3 regions of the Echinimonas agarilytica genome follow, and region 3 is predicted to be linked to each of the others. Evidence: predicted binding sites of a transcription regulator. Region 3 holds the regulator's gene; each other region holds the start of a gene.
What was found. Region 3 encodes NrdR, which represses ribonucleotide reductase genes. Its sites were predicted from a motif close to AAACACNANATNTNGTGTTT; they were not measured.
Positions count from the first base shown of each region.

Region 1: a site for NrdR is predicted at 4,542-4,561, ahead of nrdD (anaerobic ribonucleoside-triphosphate reductase). Genes of this name have one in related genera too.
Region 2: a site for NrdR is predicted at 5,297-5,316, ahead of nrdA (class 1a ribonucleoside-diphosphate reductase subunit alpha). Genes of this name have one in related genera too.

Region 1 is NZ_JAMQGP010000001.1:369,753-376,955, reverse strand. Features, by position in the region: gene NAF29_RS01595 (agarase) at 1-1,570, opposite strand, end outside; gene nrdG (anaerobic ribonucleoside-triphosphate reductase-activating protein) at 1,886-2,386, opposite strand; gene nrdD (anaerobic ribonucleoside-triphosphate reductase) at 2,392-4,521, opposite strand; gene NAF29_RS01580 (NnrS family protein) at 4,672-5,844, opposite strand; gene NAF29_RS01575 (TMEM165/GDT1 family protein) at 5,952-6,533, shown strand; gene arsJ (organoarsenical effux MFS transporter ArsJ) at 6,509-7,203, opposite strand, start outside.
Region 2 is NZ_JAMQGP010000007.1:276,858-284,060, forward strand. Features, by position in the region: gene nhaB (sodium/proton antiporter NhaB) at 1-640, shown strand, start outside; gene nhaA (Na+/H+ antiporter NhaA) at 791-1,996, shown strand; gene NAF29_RS14360 (alpha/beta fold hydrolase) at 1,993-3,090, opposite strand; gene NAF29_RS14365 (hypothetical protein) at 3,206-3,586, opposite strand; gene ubiG (bifunctional 2-polyprenyl-6-hydroxyphenol methylase/3-demethylubiquinol 3-O-methyltransferase UbiG) at 3,723-4,439, shown strand; gene NAF29_RS14375 (HAD family hydrolase) at 4,432-5,079, shown strand; gene nrdA (class 1a ribonucleoside-diphosphate reductase subunit alpha) at 5,395-7,203, shown strand, end outside.
Region 3 is NZ_JAMQGP010000006.1:232,299-239,501, reverse strand. Features, by position in the region: gene ribH (6,7-dimethyl-8-ribityllumazine synthase) at 1-364, opposite strand, end outside; gene ribBA (bifunctional 3,4-dihydroxy-2-butanone-4-phosphate synthase/GTP cyclohydrolase II) at 481-1,590, opposite strand; gene NAF29_RS12790 (riboflavin synthase) at 1,639-2,304, opposite strand; gene ribD (bifunctional diaminohydroxyphosphoribosylaminopyrimidine deaminase/5-amino-6-(5-phosphoribosylamino)uracil reductase RibD) at 2,318-3,427, opposite strand; gene nrdR (transcriptional regulator NrdR) at 3,431-3,880, opposite strand; gene glyA (serine hydroxymethyltransferase) at 3,952-5,205, opposite strand; gene ettA (energy-dependent translational throttle protein EttA) at 5,461-7,128, shown strand.

The DNA of each region.
Region 1 (7,203 bases), on a different contig from region 3:
TTTCGTCAGCAATGGTTTTTAAAGTCACGTCGGCGCGGCGGGCAAACTCGGGGTCAAACACATCAGGCAATGGATGCCAGAAGTCTGATCCGCTAGACACTGTTTTAAAATCGCCAATGATCCAGCCATTGGCAAAAAATGGCACTCTGGTGGTGTCGTAAAAGCGTGGGTCTGTCCAATTTCCCAATGAGGTGAAGCCCCAATTGCGCATGCGATCAATCGTCACATCCTCCCAGTCTTGTAGGAATGATTGGGGCGATGTTTCGCCATATTTGCGCTCGAGGTTTGCACTGTAGAAACTGAATACCTCTCCGCTTTTGAGCGGGCCTGAGTGCACGTCTTGCCGGTAACCGAAATGATTACCAAGCGGATCGTCATATGAACTAGGCAGCCATTCAAACATGTTCGCGCGTGTGCTTGATACCAACTTGCGTGTTTGCTGAGCGGCCTTGTCAACTGGATTGAGCCCTTGCGAATCTTCTGGCGTTACATCTTCGCTGTCGCGTGCTCGAATGGTTTCTTCATCAAAGCCGTAACCCGTCATAGTGGTTGAGTTAGCTAAGCGGATAATATCTACACCCGTGGCCAAATAAAGATAACCTTCGGGATCCACCAACCACCATTTTCCGTCCACTTTCTCAGTTCTAAAGTAGCCGGTTGCATTCAACTTTGGACCTTGCTTCCAGCCACTAAAAGTGGAGCGGTCAGGCATGAGCGCACCGCCATTTAAGGCTGCAATTTCAGCGTCTTTTTTGGCGAAGAGCTCCTCATCTGAATGTACTTTTTCGGCAAATTCAACATTAGGGTTCTGTCCAAATTTGTCCACAATGGCCACTAAGAATCCATCATTCATAGCAGGATTGGGCATCAGACGGATGTTGTCTAAAGTAATTTCGGTATCGTGCAGGTTATATTCAGTGCGCAATACAACGCGGGTAATGGCTGAAAGATCAAGGTTTTTAGTCCCCCACATCCATACCATTTGATGATCGTCGGCAGTCCATGTGGCGGGGTTTGAGCGAAGACCTGAGCTTAAATTCAATTCAATAGCGGCATCTTCTTGATGATTTGGAGAACCCAGATCATGACCATCCATTTTGTTGTAGTACGTATTACTTGCCCCCACGGGAATATTGATCGCGCGGGTGGAAGTTTGACCTGTCGCATCTTCAATACTTACAAACAAGAAGGTGGAATACTGTCCTTGGTTTGCAATATCAAACGCTAAATTAAAGTCCTTAAATTCACTCCAATCGAACGGGGTTTCCGGAACAATGGCTACTGCATTGTGTTCATGTGATTTGGAAGAAAATTGTATTCGGAGGGCCTGTTTGCCTTGCGTCACGGATGAAGCTTCAGTGGTCATTGAGGCTTTGGCGTTATTCAATTGAATCGCAGAGGGAGCGGTATCATTTTCAAAACCAAACAAAGTTTCAAGCGGCTGAGCGGCGAGGTTTACATCGATGGCTGCATCTGGCGCGGGGTCTGTTTTTGATGCTTCTTGGCACCCCATGAACAGTAAAGCTGAACAGGTTAATAGTAATTGGGGGTTGAATTTTATGTGTGGCACAAGGTGGTCTCGCTCACGTTGATGTGCTGAAAGGACTCGTGACGACTCATTCTTCAGATACTAACCACAGTAAGAAATGAGTCATCAAAATATCGAAAATGTAGTGGCTTAACCTATTACCCTGCAATGTTAATTGTCAACAATTCGAGTTGAGTTATGTTAATCCCCTCATACTTTTAAATTCCAGGTGAATTTAGTGGGGGGCGGTTGAGATTTCGGTCGCGATAAAGAACGGGACGTGCGAGGGGTAAAATGTTTACACCTGCAATAAAAGCACGAAAGGACTCCTTATGCAGGTCATGAAAAAGCGATAGATTAGGTCATTAAGTCAACGGCTTGGCGCATATCTCCACAACGTGAATGATAAATAATCTGGTTGCTACTGCCGCGCCACTTTAGCGAAGGGTCCGACTGTTGGCGGCGATATTGCCCATCAATAATCACATCAACTTCACGAACGACTTGGCGCTGTTTGTCATTCAGTTGCGCCACCTCATACCCTGACCAAAGCCAAATATCTTTACCAGAGCAGTGCTCTCTAACCGTTTTAACAAGTGATAAAATGGCGTCAACATTGTTCGGATGCAACGGGTCGCCTCCGCTCAAAGACAGTCCTCTGCGGCGGACTCGTGTGTCGTTTAAATCAGCAATGATGCGCTTGACCATTCCCTCATCAAACTCATGTCCGGCATCGCAAGACCATGTTGACTTGTTATAGCACCCCTTACATTGGTGCTCACAACCCGACACAAACAAGGTGGCACGGGTACCGGGCCCGTTTACCACATCGACTGGATAATATTGACTGTAATTCATGATACTTACGCGGGTTTTAAGTGTTTCACTCGACGAATCACTTCTTCTTGTTTGCCGGCATTGAAAGGTCTGGCATCGGGGCTACCTAGATAGCCACACACACGGCGCGTGACCGATACGGTTTCGGGTTCAGAATTACCACACGAAGGACAGCTAAACCCCTTGCTAGTGCAATCGAACTCACCAGTAAATCCACATGAATAACACTCATCGATGGGCGTGTTTGTGCCGTAGTACGGCACGCGCTCATAACTGAAATCCCAAACATCTTCGAGCGCTTCTACATTATGTTGAATGTTGGGGTACTCGCCGTAACAAATGAAACCACCGTTGGCGATATCGGGGTAGCACATCTCAAATTCGATTTTGTCGAACGGATTAACCTTTTTCTCAACATCCAAATGGAAGCTGTTGGTGTAGTAACCTTTGTCAGTTACACCTTTAACAACACCAAATTCTTTGGCATCAATCTTACAAAAACGGCTGCATAAGTTTTCGCTAGGCGTGCTGTACAAACTAAAGCCGTAGCCCGTTTCATCCTTCCAACGGTCAACTGCATCTCGCAAATATTGCACGATGGCAATGGCTTTTTTCTGTAGTTCTGGCGTGTCGTATACATGATCATCGTCGCAATACAGTGCGTTCATTGTTTCATGCACACCAATGTAGCCCAATGATATGGATGCTCGGCCGCGCCGGAATATTTCGGCCACGCTGTCATCTGCTTTGAGGCGAACACCGCAAGCTCCTTCCATGTATAAGATGGAAGCAACCTTGGCTTTCACATTTTTAAGACGATCGATACGGGTATCGAGAGCGCGTCGCGCCAGCTCCAACCGTTTATCTAACAATGCATAAAACGCACGTTCATCGCCTTTGGCTTGCAATGCAATGCGTGGCAAGTTGAGGCTAACCACACCAAGGTTATTACGCCCTTCGTGAATCAATTCACCATTCTCTTCATAATCTGACAAAAAGCTTCGGCAGCCCATTGGGGTTTTAAAAGACCCTGTTACTTCAACCACTTTGTCGTAGTTCAAAATATCTGGGTACATGCGCTTAGATGCGCACTCTAATGCCAGTTGTTTGATGTCGTAATTAGGATCTTCGGCTTTGCGATTCAAACCTTCTTTAATGGCAAACACTAGCTTAGGAAATACCGCTGTACGACGATTCTTGCCCAAACCTTCAATACGATTCTTCAAAATGGATTGCTGAATTAACTTCGCTTCCCATGATGTTCCAAGCCCAAAGCCAAAGGTCACAAAGGGTGTTTGACCGTTGGCGGTATGAAGCGTATTCACTTCATATTCAAGCGACTGAAAGGCGTCATAACACTCTTTATCAGTGCACGATCGGGCATATGCTTCAACATCAGGAATGTCCCATTTTTGCGCCACTTCGAGATGCTTTTTGTAACTCGCTCTGACGTAAGGTTCTAACACTTCATCAATACGATTAATGGTCGTACCGCCATAGATATGGCTGGCAACCTGCGCAATGATTTGTGCGGTCACTGCGGTTGCTGTGGCAATAGATCGCGGTGTTTCAATTTCCGCATTACCCATTTTAAAGCCATTGGTGAGCATGCCATTGAGGTCAATCAGCATACAATTGAACATTGGAAAAAATGGGGCGTAATCTAAATCGTGGTAGTGAATGTCGCCACTTTGATGAGCGCGTGAAATTTCCTTGGGCAGCATGTATTGCAAGGCATAGTGCTTCGCCACAATTCCCGCTAACAAGTCACGCTGTGTTGGAATAATTTTGCTGTCTTTATTGGCATTCTCATTGAGTAAGTCCGAATTACTCTGCTCCACCAAGCCTTGAATATCTGAACTTAAACGACTTTTCTGCTCGCGGATCATATCGCGGTCATGTCGATATTCAATATATGCGCGAGCAAGCCCCTTGTATGGGCCTTGCATTAACTCATTTTCAACCGCCGATTGGATCTCAGCAATATCCACTTCTTCGTAATGTTCGAAGTGAGCCGTCACGGTTAATGCCACTGAATCAGCATAGGCATTGTCTTTGTAATTGCCAGCAATACTGGCTCGGATCACAGCTTCCCTGATACGCTGACTGTCGTACGGAACACGGCAGCCGTCACGCTTGATCACCACTGGTTTCACTTTTAAACCCTCTCACAAAAAAACACTACATATGGACTAATGAGGGTAAAGATACACAAGATGTAGAAAATTCGCTTCTATTAGTCAGACAATGGATTGATCTAGATCAGTACATTGAACGATCATTTAAAAGCTGTGATCTACGTCTAATTAGCCAATTTGACCGTCAACTCTGGGTTGCAAAAAGTAACGAGTATAAACCATTAAGAAAGTCACAATACTCAATAACCACAAGGTGGCCGCAAGGTGATAAGCACCTACCGTCCATATTGGGAAAAACCAAGGAATGACCACCCGTGAAACAGCCGCCAACAATATCGACGCCATTGACACCCAAGCCAACGGATGTGACTTCAGCGGACGCCCGGTATGGCCCAAACTCACCCGACACATCATTGCCATAATCATGCCGCCGATGAGGCCCACACTGAGCAAATGCATGACGGGGCTGTATTGGTTGATCCCACTGACGGCTAATAGAGCAAGCGCCATGGGCAAGCATAAATAACTCAAATACAGTGACCACAATAATGGTTCTTGCCAAATGCCATTGCGGTACCAAATGAACGCTCGCCGTGCATGAATTAAAAATGCCATCGCTGCTACGATCTGCACCCATAGCTCAGGCGCACTGAACAATGCGCACAGCGCCAATAGAAATAGCGGGAACTGAGCCAACACAATCCAAGGCACAGAATCTCTTTGTAATGTATCGCTCAAGCGTCTTTCAATAAAAAACGGGATGACTCGCGCACCAAGTAAACTAATCAATAAGGTGAAACACCAAATGGTCGTGAAGCCAAGCGCGCGCGCCAACATCACATCATGATTCATGGCCCAACTTTGCGCTAAATGTAATACCAAGAAGATTGACAATACCGGCACAAACACCAAATTTTTATAATTACGCACGAGCAGCACCTGACGCGCCATTACGCCAATTGCCACCAGCATAAAGCCCGCATCTGCAAGAACTTGCAGCAATGTGGCTGGTGCAAAGTTTGCGGTGATTCGAGCCACCACCCAAAGCGCAAAAAGCCCCATCAATGGAGTGCCATTAATGCCTCGGTGGCCAGTCCAATTTTGAACCGCAGTGGTCAAAAATCCCACAACTATGGCCATGCCAAAACCAAATAGCATTTCATGGCTATGCCATGCAGTCACAGGCACCGCGTACTCCCACGGCAGAACACCGCTCAATACCAAGATCCAACGCACCATGGCCCACCCCGCATAGACGGTGCCAAACAAAAATAGTGGACGAAAGCCAAGGCGAAACAATGGCATGGTTTTGTCTTCAACTGCGCGATCAGTGATTTGCATAGAGCGTATTCAATGTTGGAAGTATGTTTTAAGTGTAATTGATTTCATTCGAGTTGGTTGCGCTGAGTTTTGCTAGAATCACAGTTTTGTTGACGCGGAACGATTTAATGGAGCTTCAAGCAGGCTTGTTCACCTTTAGCTTAATTGCCTTGGCTGAACTTGGCGATAAGAGCCAATTGGTGTGCATGACGTTGGCCGCAAGACGTTCAGCCAAAGCGGTATTCTCCGGTGCAGTGGCTGCATTTGCAATGCTCAATGGGTTGGCGGTATTGGTAGGCGGCTCTATCAGTCATCTGATAGCCCCGGAATGGGCTGTGTTAGCTGCTGCCGTATTGTTTGCCGTGTTTGGTCTTCAAGCACTGCTTGAGTCTGCGGTCGCACAAGATTGCGGTGAGATAAAAGTAGGCAAACGTGTGTTCTTTTCTGCCTTCAGTGTGATTGCGTTGGCTGAATTGGGCGACAAAACTCAACTCAGCGTAGCAGCGCTAAGTACACAATATTCTGCCGTGGTGGTTTGGGCAGCATCAACCTTGGCGCTGAGCACGACCACGGGTGTGGCAGTTTGGCTGGGGCGGTCGGTGCTACGGCAAATGAATGTGCAGCTTGTACACCGCCTGAGTGGTGTATTGTTTTTGCTGATGGGCGTGGCTTTAGCGTGGCATGCTTATGCATTGTTAACTTCGGTGTAGCGCGGTAAGGCAACCGAGATACACGACGTCAGCACCAAGAACACCACAGACACCCACAAGCATGCGGTAAGCCCAGCAAACTGATACACAGCGCCAGACAACACAGTTCCAATTAAACGTCCCATGGCATTGGCCATGTAATAGAATCCCACGTCTAATGACACGCCGTCTTCTTTGGCAAAACTTACAATTAAGTATGAATGTAACGATGAGTTCACCGCAAACACGGCACCAAACACCAAAAGTCCAATCACAATACTGAACTGAGGATACCACTGCGCGCTCACGGCAATCGCAACAGCGGCAGTCACAACGGCAAGAGCAGAGGCCCACCATAGCGCTGTTGCACCGTCGGGATGACTCGTTTTACTGCGTGTAATGGCGGGGGCAAACCCCTGTACAATTCCGTAACCAATTACCCAACATGCCAAAAAGCCAGCCACTTGGGTATGGTGCCAATGAAAGACAGCACTCAAATACACCGGCAAGGCCACCACAAACCATACATCGCGCGCGCCAAACAGAAACATGCGGGCGGCTGAAAGCACATTCACACTGCGACTTTTAGAGAAAATGTCTTTGAACTTAGGTTTGCTTTTGGCTTTGCCTAAGTCGCGTTTTAACACCAGTAAGCTCAATATCAGCACCAGACTTAATACACCAGCCATCA
Region 2 (7,203 bases), on a different contig from region 3:
GCATATGGCTGAAGTCGGCCTGATTGGTTTAACCGTCATCATTTTTGCAACTTCGTTTACCGGTATTATTGAAGAGCACCGTATGGGTCATGCGTTTGAAGAAGCGCTGCCATTTACTGCACTTCTTACCGTGTTCTTTGCAGTTGTAGCGGTGATCATCGATCAACATTTATTTGCCCCTGTGATTGACTACGTTTTGTCGTTTGAAGGCGAAGGTCAAATCTGGCGCGTATTTGTTGCAAACGGCGTGCTATCAATGATCAGTGATAACGTATTCGTGGGCACGGTGTACATTAGCGAAATGGTGAATGCACTCAGCGAAAAAGCGATTAATTTAGAGCAGTTCTATTTGTTAGCTGTTGCTGTGAACACAGGTACAAACTTACCAAGCGTGGCGACACCAAACGGTCAAGCAGCGTTCTTGTTCTTACTGACATCAGCCATTGCTCCCCTAATTCGCTTATCTTACGGCCGTATGGTTTGGATGGCCCTGCCTTACACAATCGTATTGATCATCACGAGCTTGTTAGCGATTGAGTTCTTCTTGTTGCCTGTAACTGATTGGATGTACGCACAAGGGTTGCTCGAATCAAAAGATATTCTGTCGTTGTCTGAGGCTGCCGCTAACGGCGGACATTAAGTCAACACATTGAATACAAAGGCTCCTTCGGGAGCCTTTTTTGTTGAATGAATATCGAAAATGCGTGTTTTCGTTGAATTGATCATCTAGGATTCAGGTTAGCTATTTTAAGCTACTTTCAATCTGTCGAAATAGGACGTCGAAACACACATGCAAAATTCTACGATTGGTAACTTTGTTAAATTAGAGTCTGCTGGCGGTATTGTGCTAGTCATAGCGACCGTTTTAGCCCTCATAGTCGCCAACTCTCCGCTTGCTGGAATGCGGGAGCTTTTGCTCGCTATGCCATTGGAAATGCGAATTGGTGAGCTTGAGATTGCTAAGCCTCTTTTACTCTGGATCAACGATGGCCTGATGGCGATTTTCTTCCTTCACGTTGGTCTTGAACTTAAACGCGAATTTTTAGAAGGTGAACTCAACGAGCCCGCTAAAATTGTCATGCCAGCAATGGCTGCAATTGGCGGTATCGTCGTTCCATCTGGCATCTATGCCATGATGAACTGGAACGATCCATCTGCTATCGGGGGTTGGGCAATTCCTGCTGCCACAGATATTGCATTCGCTCTTGGTGTACTCGGATTACTCGGCAAGCGCGTACCTTTGTCATTGAAAATCTTCCTGCTCTCGTTAGCAATTCTTGATGACATTGGCGCTATATTGATCATCGCTTTCTTCTACAGCGGCTCACTTTCGACCACTGCGTTTGTTGTTGCCGGAATCGCAATAGCCATGCTATTCGGATGTAATCGAATGAAAGTGATGAACTCATCCGTTTATTTGTTTATCGGCTTTATATTGTGGTGGGCTGTGCTGAAGTCAGGCGTGCATGCGACGTTGGCTGGCGTAGTGTTGGCGTTCTTTATTCCAATGCGAGATCCGAAAAATCCGGAATATTCCCCCGCCAAAGAGCTTGAGCACAACCTACATCACACGGTAGCGTTCATCATACTGCCCATTTTCGCGTTCGCAAATGCTGGTTTACCTCTGATGGGGCTCACGCTTGAACAAACTCTACATCCTGTGCCGTTGGGGATTATGGCGGGCTTGTTGTTGGGTAAACCCATTGGCGTATTCCTGTTTAGCTGGGTGTCTGCAAAAATAGGTATTTGTGAACTGCCGAAAGGCGTGACTTGGGGCCAAATATTTGGCGCATCAATCCTGTGTGGCATTGGCTTCACCATGAGTTTGTTTATTGGCTCATTGGCGTTTGAACAAGGCGACATCATTTACGATTTTGATGAACGCCTAGGTATTTTAATTGGCTCTGTACTTGCTGCTATTGGCGGTTATCTGGTGTTAAACAAAGTGCTGCCTAAAATGGCTGCAGATGAGCCAGAACAAGACAAGCAACATTAAGGACACATTTTGCGAGCGTTTTTCGTTTCAAGTAAGGCGTCGAACGCTTGCCAAAATTGCTGTTGGATACCTTCTCGTTCAATCAATATCTCATGAGCTGCCTGTGGGATATTGATTAAACAACAATCTTTCATGTCGTTACACACTTGTTGAGTACTTGAAAAGTCGACCACCTGATCGTTTTCACTCCCCACGATTAACGTCGGCGTTTCTATTCGAGCAGCTTGCTCTGCGGTGCTATCAATGGATTCAAATGATGATTTTACCCAATCGACTGTTGGGCACCCCAACCCCACATGATGTGTGGGTGATGCTTTCATATTTTGAAGGGTCCAGCAGTCTGCTGATGCTAAGTGAGATAAATCACTCGAGTAATTTTGACTTTGTTGTGTATTCGCTGGTGCTTCAAATGTCTGACTGAGCACCATGTCGCAGGCGTCTGAGTCAAGATAACTTGCCCAAACAGCTTCTCGCCCTGGAACGCATTCTGCGCCTTTGCCAATCATCGACATCGCACTCAATGCCGTATTATTGGTCCATGTGTTATCCGCTAAACCCATCATAGGTGAGCTAAAAGCGGCGTAATCAAATTGCTTGGGGTGTTCTATAAGATAACGAGCGGAGATCTGACCGCCCATAGAGTGAGCAACCATCACGCGAGTTTGGCCTGCGACTTTGGCCGGTAAATAGTTGCTAACAAACGACTCTAAATCAGACACGTATGTCTCATAAGAATCGATATAGCCTTTTTCACTGGTGTCGGTTTCACGTTGAGACAGTCCCTGCCCTCGCCAATCAAAGGTATACACATCAAAGCCTCGTGCCAACAATGCCTTATACGCTGGAATGTTCTTTTCGATAAACTCGGTTCGGCCACTTAAAAATAAAGCGTCTCCACGTTTTTGACCCGTTGGGGTTCTAAACGTGGCAATTCGAACATCAACCCCATTGAGCAACACCGTTTCTAGTTGTTCTGGCATTGGTGCTTTAGCGTAAAACTGCTTGGAATGCTCAATGTAAGCGCTCTTGGAACCATCATATGCCCATGCTAAAGATGCACTTATGGCGAAGTAAAAAATAACAAATAAACGCATATACGCTCTCGTTGAAAATTCAAATAAGGGAAACCTATCGCAAAAACATGATAATTTGATGTTACAAACATGAAGTTCGTTCATCTACTTTCGGTGTCGTGCAGTCACACTAGATTCAGAGCATGATGGTGGCTTTTTTCAATTTCATCTCGTAGCAATGCTGCTCAAATTTGGCGATCTGCTTATCCGTCATAAATTGTGAAAAGTCCTGCTTGAGTTTTACTTTGAGTGCGTCGATCTTAATGGACGCTTGAGAGGGGTATCGTTGCCTAATTTCGGCCGCTTGCTCGCGAGCCTCATTCAGCAAATATACAAATCGCGCAGAATCAGCAGAAGACAATTTCATCTGTTCAGCAAGCTTTGAGGTGTCAAAGTTTGACTCAACCTTGTAACCCACAACACACCACGAACCAATCATAGCTAGTGCAGCTACGAGGCCCCATGCTAAGCGCTCAAATGTACGATTGCGCGCCAACAAAACTGTCTCTGAGTTCATCCATGTACCCGTGCTATCAATCAATGTTAATGTGAGTTAAATGTTTTTAAGTTAGCCAACAGTCTAATACGAATCTGAATACTATCAACTGCCAGTATAGGTATAATATCTTCAAAATTATGATGGGAACCCGAAATTGAGCAACGTAGACTTAGATGAAATCGCAAAATTTGAAGCACTTGCAGCCACTTGGTGGGATCCTCAAGGGCAGTCGCGCCCATTGCATCAAATAAATCCATTACGTACCGACTTCATTCAACACAATGTAGGAGGCCTTGCGGGTAAGCAAGTTGCCGATATAGGCTGCGGTGGCGGCTTACTCGCAGAATCTATGGCAATGGCAGGCGCAAATGTGACTGCCATTGATATGGCTGAAGCATCCATTCAAGTCGCAAAACTTCATGCATTAGAATCAAAGCTAAACATCGACTATCAACAGGTCACTGCTGAAAAATTAGTTGCGAATCAAGCAGAATCATTTGACGTAGTGACGTGTATGGAGATGATTGAGCATGTGCCCGATCCAGCTTCCGTGATTCATGCGTGCGCTGATTTATTAAAGCCCGGCGGATGGCTTATCTTATCAACCTTGAATCGCACATTTAAAAGCCGAATGCTGGCCATTGTTGCCGCCGAGAACATTCTAAAATGGCTCCCCAAAGGCACCCATGATTACGACAAGTTCTTGAAGCCGTCTGAACTACTGCAATATACCGATGAGAAAGCCTTGCAGCCCAAACAAATGAAAGGCTTTCGGTACAACCCAATCAAAGACTCATTTTCTATTGGCAATGATGTTGACGTGAACTACATCGTGGCCTGTTACAAACCAGAGAACGTCTCCAATGCCTAAAGCCGTATTATTTGACCTCGATGGCACTGTCATGGACACAGCGCCCGATTTAGTGGCAGCACTTAATCGCACCTTAGCCGACATTGGTGAACCTGAATGCACCGATCCAAAGGTGCATCATTACGCTTCACATGGCGCATTTGGGTTACTCAAATATGCGTTAAAAGATCGTTTCGAGCGGTATGAGCCTCAAATGCTTAGAACCAACCTTCTCAACCACTACGCCAATGATATTGCCAGCAGCTCCCAGTTGTATCCCGGCATGCCTGAATTGCTTGCTAAACTCGACGAGCAAGGCACCCCATGGGGCATTGTGACAAATAAACCCGGTTTTCTAACTGACTCGTTACTGCCGCACTTCACTGAGCTGCAAACAAGCCGAACAAATATCAGTGGCGATACCTGCGGAGTAGCCAAGCCTGATCCCAAGCCCATGCTTCTGGCTTCAGAGCAAGTTGGTATTGTACCCGAAGAGATTGTTTATGTGGGTGACGCAGAACGCGATATGCTGGCGGGTAACCGAGTCGGAATGACGACGTTGGTGGCAATGTGGGGTTACATATCAGAATTCGATACTCCTCACCAATGGAACGGAAATGGCGCCATAGAACATCCACTCGAAGTGCTTGACTGGTTGTAAAGTATTCACTAGTAAATATGTACGTTTACAAGGGCCTTTAAAGCAAAGTCTACTTTTTGTGCACTGCTTAAAAAAAATGACATACCGCTGTCATTTTTGTTAAGCAGTATCAATTGCCGCTACCCCTTGATGCGTGGAGCTTTTCAGAAATTCAAGCCCTATCGCACCCTTTTAACGCCCCAAAATTGGGCTTAAATAGGGATTGCAAATCGTCTTCAGGCACACTATGTTGTGTTTCGAAACAACAACAACACTAGATGTGCTCAACTTTTATTCAGTAGTCTGACGCGCACAACAAGAGGCTGATAGTCATTCATGGACACCCAACTTTTAGTCACCAAACGCGATGGTGATAAAGAACCTCTCGATTTAGAAAAAATTCATAGAGTGGTCACATGGGCAGCGGATGGACTCGAAAAAGTATCCGTATCTCAGGTCGAACTAAAATCTCAAATCCAATTTTATGAAGGCATTACCACTTCAGATATTCATGAGACCATGATTAAGGCCGCCGCTGATTTGATATCAACGGACGTTCCAGATTATCAGTACCTTGCAGCACGCTTAGCGATATTCCATCTGCGCAAACAAGCCTATGGCCAATATGAGCCACCAGCCCTATATGACCATGTAAAAGCCATGTGTGATAGCGGCCGTTACGATGCGCACTTACTCGAAGATTACTCTCAAGACGAATACGAAGAGATGGCGATGTTTATCGACCATCAACGCGATCTCACATTTAGCTATGCCGCGGTAAAACAGCTCGAAGGCAAATATTTGGTGCAAGACCGCGTCACCAAGCAAATCTTCGAAAGCCCGCAATTTCTGTATATTTTGGTGGCGGCGTGTTTATTCGCTCAATACCCCAAAAATACACGATTAGGTTATGTTCGCCGCTTCTATGACGCAATTTCAACATTCCGTATTTCTTTGCCAACGCCGATCATGGCGGGTGTTCGCACACCAACACGCCAATTCAGTTCATGTGTTCTGATTGAATGTGGCGATAGCTTGGATTCGATTAACGCAACATCGAGCGCCATCGTCAAATACGTATCGCAACGCGCTGGCATTGGCATTAATGCTGGGCGTTTACGCGCTGTAGGTAGTCCAATTCGCGGAGGAGAAGCCTTCCACACTGGATGTATTCCGTTCTTCAAACATTTCCAAACAGCGGTTAAATGCTGCTCGCAAGGTGGTGTTCGCGGTGGCGCGGCAACCCTTTTCTACCCACTTTGGCATTTAGAAGTCGAAGACTTGTTGGTCTTGAAGAACAACCGTGGTGTTGAAGAAAACCGAGTGCGTCATCTCGATTATGGCGTGCAAATGAACCGCTTGATGTATCAGCGCTTAATTCAAGGTGGCAACATCACCTTGTTTAGCCCATCAGATGTTCCCGGCTTATATGACGCATTCTTCGAAAACCAAGAACGTTTTGAACAGCTCTATGTCAAATATGAGCAAGATGAGAGTATTCGTAAAAAGACTCTAAAAGCCATTGAAGTATTCAGCCTTTTTGCTCAAGAACGAGCCAATACGGGTCGTATTTACTTGCAAAATGTTGACCACTGCAACACGCATAGTCCGTTCATTCCTGATGTTGCTCCTGTGCGCCAATCAAATTTGTGTCTGGAAATCGCTTTGCCGACCAAGCCATTGCAAAGCTTCGACGACGAAAACGGTGAAATTGCGTTGTGTACCTTGTCGGCATTTAACCTCGGAGCCATCAAATCTCTCGATGAGCTCGAGGGTCTTGCTGAATTAGCCGTTCGCGCACTCGATAGCTTATTGGACTACCAAGATTACCCAGTAAAAGCCGCGTTAAACGCCACAATGGGTCGACGTACGCTCGGCATAGGCGTCATTAACTACGCGTATTACTTGGCCAAAAATGGCGTAAAATACAGTGATGGCAGCGCCAATAACTTAACGCACCAAACATTTGAAGCGATTCAGTATTACTTGCTCAAAGCCAGTAATGTGTTGGCGAAAGAACAAGGCGCATGTCCAAAGTTCAACGAAACAACCTATTCTCAGGGTATTTTGCCCATCGATTCGTATAAGAAAGATTTGGACGCAGTGTGTCAAGAATCTCTTAAGTTGGATTGGGATGCATTACGC
Region 3 (7,203 bases):
TGGTGTCGGTTGTGAGCACACCAAACGCAACAGGAATATCGTATTCCATTGCAACATGCGCCAAACCTTTATTGCTCTCACCTGCAACAAATTCAAAGTGAGGTGTACCGCCACGAATCACAGCGCCCAACGCAATAATTGCATCAGTGCCGCCTTTTTTCGCAACGCGTTGCGCAGCAACAGGGAGCTCATAGGCTCCAGGAACACGGACAATCGTAATATTGTCATCTTTGACTTGGCCAAAACGTTTCAGTGTATCCACTGCACCTTCGACCAAACTTTCGACTAAAAAGCTGTTGAAACGACTGACAACAATCGTGACTTTAGCATCTGGGGCAGCAACGGCGCCTTCAATTACCTTCATCTTTGAACTCACTAACTCATCAGTTTTGTGCACCACGCACATAATCGGCGGGATAATAGCACATCCGCGCCGCATACGGGCAGTTATATACCTTTCTAGCGATTTGCTAAAACGGCTTAATCAGAAATGTACTCGACCACTTCCAAGCCAAATCCAGACAACGCATGATAACGCTTCTGTGAGCTTAGCAGTCGCATTTGACGAACGCCTAATTGCGCCAGTATTTGACTGCCAACGCCCACGCGACGTGAAGTCCCTTGCCACTTAGCCGCAGGTGGACGCTCTCCGCGATCTTCAAGCTCAAAGTTCTTGAGCTTGGCGAGAATCTCGTCATTAGTCTCTTCGCGTCCTAACACCACCAACACACCACCTTCAGACGCAATACGTCCTAAAGCGCGGGGCAAATTCCAGCTTCGGTCAGCCGCTCGCTCGGTATGAAGTACATCATTAAACAAGTTCTGCAGATGCACTCGAACCATCGTTGGCTGTTCTGGCTCAACCTCACCCATTTGCATGGCATAGTGTAGTTGGTTGTCGATGGTGTCACGGAATGTGTGAAGCTCAAAATCGCCGAATTCGGTCGGGAGTTTACAATGAGCCACGCGTTCAATGGTGGTTTCATTGAAACTGCGATACTCGATTAAGTCTGCAATGGTGCCAATTTTAACACCGTGCTTTTCGGCAAATTTTAGCAGGTCGTCGCGGCGAGCCATGGTGCCATCGTCATTTAAAATTTCGACGATCACAGCCGATGGGTCAAACCCGCCTAAGCGAGCTAAATCACACCCTGCTTCAGTGTGCCCTGCGCGCGTTAATACGCCGCCTTCTTGCGCCATCACAGGGAAGATATGACCCGGTTGTACCAAGTCTGCCGCCACCGCATCCGGAGCCACTGCAGCTTGAACAGTGCGCGCACGGTCAGCAGCGGAAATCCCCGTTGTCACCCCTTCAGCCGCTTCAATAGATACGGTGAAGTTGGTCGAAAATTGAGCGGTGTTACTGTCAACCATCAAAGGTAAGTTCAATTGCTCGCATCGACTCTGAGTCAGAGTCAAGCAAATCAATCCGCGTCCATAGGTCGCCATAAAGTTAATTGCTTCTGGCGTAATTGCCTCTGCCGCCATAATAAGGTCACCCTCATTCTCGCGGTCTTCGTCATCCACTAAAATCACCATTTCGCGATTACGAATGGCTTCGATGATTTCAGATGCCTTTGCAAAACTCATACATGGACCTCTAGACTGTTAGTTGTGTGTTGTTTTTATTGATTATTGTTATTTCAAAAAGCCACTGCGAGCTAAAAGCTCCATACTGACCCTGTCACCCTGAGAGCTTTGCGCGTTTGCGCCTCCGAACGTCATTAACCGTTCTAGATAACGAGCCACCAAATCAACTTCTAAATTGACGTGATCGCCAACATTCAAATCTTTCAGTGTGGTTTCGTCCCGCGTGTGAGGAATGATAGTCAGTCGAAACTGATCTCGTTCCACAGCGTTCACGGTCAAACTAATACCGTCAATCGTGACCGAGCCTTTCTCAGCAATATAACGGCTTAACTCTGGCGGCGTTTGCAACCAGTATTGCCATGCGCGCCCGTCTTGCTCCACTGACACTATCGTGGCTAAACCATCCACATGACCGCTGACCATATGGCCACCTAGGCGTGTGGTAGGTGTGACTGCTTTTTCTAAATTCACACGCGTGCCCATTTGCAAATCTGCAAGGCTCGTGCGGGCCAATGATTCCACAGAAACATCGGCACTGAATTGGCTTGAATCAAAGCCTGTGACGGTTAGGCAAACACCATTCACGGCAATGCTATCGCCAAGTTTCACGTCTGACATGTCCATCTTGCCAACATTGATCGACAACATCATGTCACTGCCCTGCTTACGAGCTTTCGCAACATTTCCTACGGATTCGATTATTCCAGTAAACACGTTAATTTACGTCTTATTTAAATTCAGCAATCAAGCGAACATCAGGACCAATGTTTGTCACTGACTCCCACTGCATTTGTATCACTTGATTCATTTCGTTCATCATCGGCAACGCCAGTAAATCTTTACTGTGATGCCCCATTAACTTAGGCGCAATGTACACCACTAAACGGTCAACGAGTCCCGCAGCGACAAATGCGCCTGACAAGGCTGGGCCAGCTTCAACCCAAAGCTCATTATATTGTCGAGCCCCTAACTCGGCCACCAAACGCGGTAAGTCAAATCTGTGCCGAGTGTACGGTAAAGATAACAAACGAACATCTGGGCGAGGTGCTGGTTGGCCTTCGGGGCGAACAATGACCAAGCTATCGAGCTGTTCAAATAGGGGTTCTTCACCCGTTAAACGGCAGCGGCCATCCAAAATAATACGATCGGGCTGGCGCAGTGATGATTTGCCGTATTGCTTCATGGTTGCCGGTAACTGCTCTTGACGAACGGTTAAGCGAGCATTGTCTGAAAGCACGGTTTCGGCACTGGACAGCACTGCGCAACTTTCAGCTCTAAAACGCTGCACATCAGAGCGTGCTTGCGATGAAGTAATCCATTTACTTTTGCCATTCGCCAGCGCTGTTTTGCCATCGAGCGACGATGCCATTTTCACCGTCACACGAGGAAAATCGGTTTTCATTCGCTTCAAAAAGCCAGGGTTTAGCTCTTCACATTGTTCGGCTAACACTCCCACTTCGACCTCAATGCCTGCATTTTCTAAACGCTGAATACCCTGGCCTGCGACAAGCGGATTAGGGTCAGTCATCCCCACCACCACACGCTTCACTTTTGCTGCGATGAGAGCATCAGAGCATGGGCCAGTTTTACCCGTGTGCGAACATGGCTCTAAAGTAACGTAGGCAGTTGCGCCTTCAAGAGATTGCTTTGCATCGGCAATGGCATTCGCCTCAGCATGGCCCAAGCCTGCTTTCAAATGCGCGCCTTCAGATAAAACGCCTTGAGGGCCTACAATCACGCAACCCACTCTTGGGTTCGGGGTTGTGGTGTACCAACCTTTACGGGCAAGTTGAATCGCTCGGGTCATCCAATGATGATCTATTTCTGATGCCGCCATCTGTTATTTTTCCAATTTCGCAATCGCTTGAGCGAAGTCATCTAAGTCTTCAAATGAGAAATACACAGATGCAAAACGAATGTATGCAACTTTGTCGGCGTCTTTGAGCGCTTCCATCACCCAATATCCAACCATTTCACTGCCCACCTCTCGCTCACCAGTCGCGCGAAGGTTAGACATGATTGAACTAATCATTTGTTCAGTTTGCTCTGTGCTCACTGGGCGTTTTTCTAAGGCACGTTGAATGCCTGAGCGCAATTTATCTTCATTGAAGGGTTCACGAGAGCCATCTCGTTTCACCAATCGAGGCATCACAAGTTCGGCACTCTCGAACGTTGTGAAACGCTCGTGGCACGCGGTACATTCTCGGCGGCGGCGAACTTGAAAACCACTTGAAACCAGCCGGGAGTCGATCACCTTCGTATCATCCTGATTGCAAAAGGGGCAATGCATAACAACTCCTTAAATGAATCACTGTCTTTATTCGTCTCAAAAAAAAAGCCGGCTTACGCCGGCCTTTATCATTAAGCGTAAACCGGGAGTTTAGCGCAAATCTCCACAACTTTGTTGCGAACTTCGGCTTCTACCGCTTCATCTTCAATGTTGTCTAATACGTCACACATCCAACCCGCCAGTAAGCGAGATTCATCAGCTTTAAAGCCACGACGTGTAATTGCTGGCGTACCAATACGCAAACCACTGGTTACAAACGGTGAACGCGGGTCGTTTGGAACCGAGTTTTTGTTCACTGTTATGTTGGCGCGCCCCAATGCTGCATCCGCGTCTTTACCTGTCATATTCTTAGAAATCAGGTCAACCAAGAATAGATGGTTGTCTGTACCACCAGAAACGATGTCGTACCCGCGCTCCATGAAAACACTCGCCATCGCTTTTGCATTTTCCAATACTTGTGCTTGGTAAGTTTTGAATTCAGGTTGTAACGCTTCTTTAAATGCCACTGCTTTTGCTGCAATCACATGACACAAAGGACCACCTTGACCACCAGGGAATACTGCGCTGTTTAATTTCTTGTAAATGTCTTCATCTTTCGCTGCAGACAAAATCAAACCGCCGCGAGGGCCAGCCAATGTTTTGTGAGTTGTTGTTGTTACAACGTGAGCGTGCGGCAGTGGATTTGGATACAAACCAGCAGCAATCAAACCTGCAACGTGTGCCATATCAACAAATAGGTAGGCGCCCACTTTGTCTGCGATTTCACGGAATTTAGACCAGTCTAAAATGCCTGAATATGCTGAGAAACCAGCGATAATCATTTTAGGCTTGTGCTCAACAGCCAACGCTTCGATTTCGTTGTAGTCAATCACACCGTTTTCGTCGATGCCGTACTGAACCGCATCGTATAATTTGCCAGAGAAGCTCACGTGTGAGCCATGAGTTAAGTGACCACCATGTGCCAAGCTCATGCCCAATACTTTATCGCCACCTTGCAACAATGCTTGGAATACCGCAGAGTTTGCTTGTGAACCAGAATGTGGTTGCACGTTCGCGTAGTCAGCACCGAATAATTGCTTAGCGCGGTCGATAGCCAGTTGCTCAGACACGTCCACGTATTCACAACCACCATAGTAACGCTTGCCCGGATAACCTTCGGCATACTTGTTGGTGAGTTGGGAGCCCTGTGCTTCTAGTACGCGTGGGCTACAATAGTTTTCAGAAGCAATCAGCTCAATGTGGTCTTCTTGACGCTTCACTTCCTGCTGCATGGATTCCCACAACTCAGGATCAAAATCAGCAATGTTCATATTGCGCTCTAACATGGTCTCTCCCAATTCAATATCAGCCTTAGCTCAATCTGTGGCTAAAGCTCCAACGGATTCTATAATTTAGGGCGCACATTCTACCCTCAAGACGCCCTTTTTGCCTACCTTTTGTTCATCATTTCGCGGCAATATTTAGGAATATACTAAGTCCCAAATAATGCATTGGAACTTAACCTGACCTCAGCGACCAAAAACATCTCAATTTGCGCTACAATCAGCGCCAAATTCCGACTTAAGAACGAAACTGATCCTATGTCCCAATTTGTCTATACCATGAATCGCGTGGGGAAAATTGTTCCACCAAAGCGCGAGATTCTTAAAAACATCTCATTGAGCTTTTTCCCTGGCGCCAAAATTGGCGTACTCGGCCTCAATGGTGCGGGTAAGTCAACATTACTACGCATTATGGCCGGCGTGGATCAAGATTATGAGGGCGAAGCACGCCCTATGGCCGACATCAAAGTGGGCTACCTACCGCAAGAACCTAAGTTAAATGAAGAACAAACGGTGCGCGAGGCCGTTGAAGAAGCCCTCGGTGACGTAAAAAAAGCTATGGCGCGGCTCGATGAAGTGTATGCCGAATATGCCGAAGAAGGTGCAGATTTTGATGCCCTTGCCCGCGAACAAGGCGAGCTTGAAGCCATTATCAATGCCCAAGAGGGGCACAATATCGAAAACCAACTTGAACGTGCCGCCGATGCATTGCGCCTCCCTGAATGGGATGCAGTGATCAAAAATCTATCGGGTGGTGAGCGCCGTCGCGTGGCAATCTGTCGATTACTGCTTGAAAAGCCAGACATGCTGCTACTCGACGAACCCACCAACCACTTAGACGCCGAATCTGTCGGTTGGCTTGAGCGCTTTCTGGTTGATTATTCGGGCACTGTTGTGGCCATTACCCATGACCGCTACTTCCTCGACAATGCAGCCGGTTGGATCTTAGAACTTGACCGCGGCCACGGGATTCCGTGGGAAGGCAATTATTCGAGCTGGTTAGAGCAAAAAGATGCTCGCCTCAAAGAAGAAGCCTCTCAAGAAAAAGCGCGCCAAAAAACGATTGAAAAGGAACTCGAATGGGTGCGTTCTAACCCGAAAGGTCGACAAGCAAAAAGCAAAGCACGTATGGCGCGTTTTGAAGAGCTACAAAGCGGCGATCACCAAGCCCGTAACGAAACCAATGAATTATTCATTCCACCGGGCCCACGTTTGGGTGATAAGGTCATCGACGTTGAAAATCTGAGCAAAAGCTTTGGTGATCGCGTACTCATTGAGAATTTGTCATTCTCAGTTCCCAAAGGTGCCATTGTTGGCATTATCGGCCCCAACGGTGCCGGTAAATCAACATTATTTAAAATGCTCAGCGGCGCAGAACAACCCGACAGTGGCTCAGTCTCTGTGGGCGAAACAGTGCAAATGGCATCTGTCGAGCAGTTTCGTGACAGCATGGTCGACAGCAATACTGTTTACCAAGAGATCTCCGAGGGTGAAGAAATTCTTCGCATTGGCAGTTTTGAAATTAACTCGCGCGCTTATGTGTCACGTTTTAATTTTAAAGGTAGTGATCAACAAAAACGCATTGGTGACTTGTCTGGAGGTGAGCGCAACCGCGTTCACTTAGCCAAACTGCTCAAAGCTGGCGGCAACCTGCTACTGCTGGATGAGCCCACCAATGACTTGGATGTTGAAACTCTTCGAGCACTCGAAGAAGCCTTGTTAGAATTCCCAGGCTGCGCCATGGTGATCTCGCATGACCGTTGGTTCCTCGACCGTATTGCAACGCATATTCTTGATTACCGTGACGAGGGGCAAGTGAATTTCTATGAGGGTAACTACACCGAATATGAAGCATGGCTAACCGAAACCCTCGGTAAAGATGCAGCAGCACCGCACCGCTTGAAATACAAACGAATTCACAAGTAACTCGTTAACTATCAACAAAAGGAGGTATTAAGCCTCCTTTTTTATTTTACAAAACCATGATTTAGCACCACGCTT